Regions from separate parts of the Micromonospora sp. ANENR4 genome, predicted to be linked through region 1. Evidence: riboswitches for the same ligand, from Rfam matches in the RefSeq annotation. Region 1 holds a riboswitch; the other holds the start of a gene.
What was found. A riboswitch is a leader RNA that binds a small molecule or an ion and turns the genes downstream of it on or off. The one in region 1 is predicted to bind cyclic di-AMP.
Positions count from the first base shown of each region.

Region 2: another riboswitch for cyclic di-AMP. It lies ahead of IRY44_RS05465 (transglycosylase family protein); the one in region 1 lies ahead of IRY44_RS02575 (hypothetical protein).

Region 1 is NZ_JADKYQ010000001.1:531,102-533,296, forward strand. Features, by position in the region: gene IRY44_RS02570 (YibE/F family protein) at 1-994, shown strand, start outside; cyclic di-AMP (ydaO/yuaA leader) riboswitch at 1,149-1,280, shown strand; gene IRY44_RS02575 (hypothetical protein) at 1,284-2,195, shown strand, end outside.
Region 2 is NZ_JADKYQ010000002.1:487,701-489,895, forward strand. Features, by position in the region: gene IRY44_RS05460 (LLM class flavin-dependent oxidoreductase) at 1-452, opposite strand, end outside; cyclic di-AMP (ydaO/yuaA leader) riboswitch at 624-769, shown strand; gene IRY44_RS05465 (transglycosylase family protein) at 768-1,412, shown strand; gene IRY44_RS05470 (YbaB/EbfC family nucleoid-associated protein) at 1,598-2,047, shown strand; gene IRY44_RS05475 (M4 family metallopeptidase) at 2,123-2,195, opposite strand, start outside.

The DNA of each region.
Region 1 (2,195 bases):
GGGCCGGCAGGTCGAGACGCCGATCCCGGCCGGGCCGGGCGCGCCCCGGGTCGCGGTCGGCGACGAGGTCGTCCTGGTCGAACTGACCGACCCGGCCGACCCGGCGGTGAAGTCCTACAACATCGCCGAGCACCAGCGCGGTACGCCGCTGATCTGGCTGATGGTGCTGTTCGCCGCCGCGATCGTGGCGTTCGGCCGGTGGCGCGGGCTCGCCGCGCTCGGCGGCCTGGTGGCCAGCTTCGCCATCCTGCTCGGCTTCGTGCTGCCTGGTATCGGCGCCGGCCAGCCGCCGCTGCTCGTCGCGATCGTCGGCGCCGCGTTGATCATGTTCGTGGTGCTCTACCTGACCCACGGGATCACCGCACAGACGTCCGTCGCGGTGCTCGGCACGCTCGGCAGCCTGGTGGTCACCGGCGTGCTCGGCCTGCTCGCCACGTCCGCCACCCACCTGACCGGCTTCGGCAGCGAGGACGCCACCACGCTGTCCATGTTCCAGGGCGGCGTGGACCTGCACGGACTGCTTCTGGCCGGCATCATCATCGGCTCGCTGGGCGTGCTGGACGACGTCACGGTCACCCAGGCGGCCACCGTCACCGAACTGGCGCACGCCAACCCCGGACTGTCCCGGCGGCAGCTCTACCGGGCCGCGACCCGGGTCGGCCGGGCCCACATCGCGTCCACCGTCAACACCATCGTGCTGGCGTACGCGGGCGCCTCACTGCCGCTGCTGCTCCTCCTGGTCGCCGACTCCCGCCCGGTGAGCGAGATCCTCACCAGTGAGTTCCTCGCCCAGGAGATCGTCCGCAGCGCGGTGGCGACGCTCGGCCTGATCGCCGCCGTACCGCTGACGACCGGACTGGCCGCGATCGTGACCACCGCCGGGCGGCGCTCGCCCGGCGCGGAGCCGGCGCCCGCCGCGCCCCGGCCGCCGGCCGGACGGGACGACGCACTGGAGGCGCTCGGCGGCGGGAAGAGTACGGAGGCCGCATGGTGACACTCCGCAGCGTGACCATCGAATCTAAACGCGACGCTGGTCACGGTGTGCCACGGCGAAATCTCGCTATTGGTCGGCTTCCGGACGTAGATCCTCACGAGTGCTGTCAGGTAACCTCGCTGCCGGTCACCGCCGAAGGCGCGCACCGGCGCCAGCGGTGCCGCCGCCCAATCGCCCACGGGCGAACCGGGGAACCAGGTACATGGGGTGAATCCGCGACAGCGGTAGGGGCCACTTCCGTCCCGAACCCGTCAGCTAACCCGGTCGGCGGCCGACGGAAGGGAACACTGTGACGGCACCCCTGCGCCGCTGGCTGACACCCGTGGTGGCCGTGCTGGCCTCGCTAGCAGTGCTGGCCGGCCCGAACCCGGCGACCGCGGCCCCCGCCGCGGCGGCCCCCGGCACCCCCTCGGGCCACGAGGAGGACGGCGATCCGCCACTCATCACCGAGGCGATCGACTCCGCCAACCGGAACTTCCTCCAGGCCAAGGCGAAGCTCGCCAAGTCCCAGGACCGCCAGCGGCGGCTGGCGGCCGAGGTGAAGACGGCACAGGCCGAACTCGACGCGCTCAGCCCGCAGGTCAACCAGCTCGCCGCCCAGTCCTACCGGACCGGCCGGATGGGTGCGATGGCGATGCTGTTGGAGAGCAACTCCCCCGACTCGTTCGTCCGCCGGGTCAACGCCCTGGACGAGCTGAACCTCCTCAACGCGCAGCGCCTGGCCGCCATCAACGCGGTCAAGACCCGCGCCGAGCAGGCCAAGATCGCGCTCGACGCCGAGGTGCGTGAGCAGGAGAAGCAGAAGAACGCGATGGAGCGCGAGAAGGTGCAGGCCGAGCGCGCACTGAAGCTCGTCGGCGGTCTCGGCTTCACCGGCGGCCTGGTCTCCGCCACCTCACCGGTCGCCAAGATCGCTCCCGGCCGCACTTCCGACGGCGGGTGGAAGGCCGAGTCGTGCAGCGAGGACGACCCGACCACCTCGGGCTGCGTCACGCCGCGCACGCTGCACGCGTACAAGGAGGTCCGGCGCGCCGGCTTCAAGCGCTTCGTGGGCTGCTACCGGCCCGGCGGGCCGTGGGAGCACCCCAAGGGCAAGGCGTGCGACTGGTCGCTCCAGAACAGCGGCTTCGCGCCCTGGCACAACAACGACACCCGCCGGTACGGCAACGAGGTGGCCGCGTTCCTCATCCGCAACGCCGAC
Region 2 (2,195 bases), on a different contig from region 1:
TCGACGCGGATCATGCCGCGACGGTCGGTGTCCCAGACCTCGCGGATCACCCGGATCGCCTCGTCGAGGGCCTCGACGGCGGCGCCGGGGGACAGGCGTCGCCCGCCGGCCGCCTCGATCGCGTCCCAGAACGCGCCCGCGCCGAGCCCGAGCTCGACCCGGCCGCCGGTGAGCAGGTCCAGGCTGGCGACGCTGCGGGCCAGCACCACCGGCTGGCGCAACGGCAGGTTGAGGACGTTTCCGGCCAGGCGGACACGTTCGGTCGCGGCGGCCACGTAGGACATCAGCGTCCAGGTGTCCAGGAAGCCCGGCTGGTAGGGGTGGTCCTGGAACGTGACCAGGTCCAGCCCGACCTGCTCGCAGAGCCGGGCCAGCGCCACCACCTGGTCGGGCTGCGCGGCGGCGGGGGTGATGAAGCCGCCGAAGGTCAGCTCGTGTCCGTGATCGGTCATCCGTCAAGCCCTCCCGTGATCTTGCCTGGCCCTGCCACCGTAGCGCCGCCGCCGGTCGCCCGGCCGGGTGAAGAGCGTCACAAGAAGTGGACGATCGTCGCAAATCGCTCCTAGCGTCGGTTTCGTTCGCAGACGCGGACACCGAGTGCCGGAAACGCCAAATCCCGCCGCCGGCCCCGGTAACCGAACCTCGTGCGGGAGCGGGGGAACCACACGTTCCACGGTGCATCGTCACCTCGGGGTGAAGCCGCCACCGGCGGCCGGGCTCCTCGGCCCGAACCCGACAGCTCACCTCGTCGGCGTGGAGGAATCCACATGGCAACTGAATACTCAGCCCGAAGCCGCCGTACCGCTCTCGGGGCGGTCCTGGCCGGCGCCGCCGTCGGCGCCGCGACCCTCTTCGGCCCGGCCGCTCCGGCCAGCGCGGGCGTCAACTGGGACGCGGTCGCGCGCTGCGAGTCCGGCGGCAACTGGAAGATCAACACCGGTAACGGCTACTACGGCGGGCTCCAGTTCTCCCGCGCCACCTGGAACGGCTACGGCGGCCAGAAGTACGCCGCGCGCGCCGACCTGGCCAGCCGGTCCGAGCAGATCGCCGTGGCGGAGAAGGTGCTGCGCGGCCAGGGCATCGGCGCGTGGCCGGTCTGCGGCAAGAAGGGCGGCTCGGCGAGCGCGGCGACCCGGTCCGAGCGGGCGACCACGAAGGCGGCACCGAAGAAGGCGGCGCCGAAGCGGGCCGCCGCGACGAAGGCCGCGCCGGAACGCGCCACGACGAAGGCGGTGCCGCGGCCGTCCTCCGCTGCCGGGACGTACGTGGTCCGGCGCGGGGACACGCTGTCGGAGATCGCCGTGGCGCAGCGCGTCGACGGCGGCTGGCGTGCCCTGCACGAGCGCAACCGGGCAGTGGTCGGCGACGACCCGGGCCTGATCTTCCCCGGTCAGCAGCTGCGCCTGCGCTGACCTCGTCCGAGCGCCCGGCCGGTTCGCCCCGGCCGGGCGCTCGGCCGTCCGCGACACGCCGCGTGGCCGGTGTCCGGCCTGCTCGCGGGGCCGGGACGCGACCCGGACCGGCCGGTGACCGCGATTCGTCGGAGCCGGTTGCTAGGGTCACGCATGCTCGGCTAAGACGTGAAGAAAGCGCGGATATGACCAACGACCCGTTCTCGGCGGCCGCGAGCATCGACGAGCTGCTGACCCGCACGCAGCAGGCGCTCACCGCGATGCGCTCCCGGGCCTCGGCGCATGCCGACGGCGAGCCGGGTGAGCTGCTGTTCGCCGAGGGCACCGCAGCCGGCGGCCGGGTTCGCGCGGTCGCCGTCCAGGGTGGCCGGCTCGAGTCCGTGACGATCGACCCGGAGCTGGCCGGCGAGCCCCTCGACGTCCTCTGCGGACACCTCGTCACCGCCGCCAACGCCGCGCTGTCCGAGCTGGACGACCGGGTCAGCGCGTCGGCCCGGGCCGACGCCGACGCGCTCGCCGCCCGCCTCGGCAACATGGGCGACCAGGCCGAGCTGTTCGGCCGCGCGATGCACGAGGCGGCCGCGCGGATCCACCGCGACCGCGGTGCCGGGTCCCGGGCCGGGCGCGCGGTCTGACCCGACCGCACACGCCCCGGCACGACGAGGCGGCCGGCCGCCGGGAGGACGACGACCGGCCGCGCTACGCCACTGTCAGCTCAGGGTGACCGCGGTGTCGTCGACGACGAAGGACGTCTGCAACGAGCTGTCCTCCACGCCGGTGAAC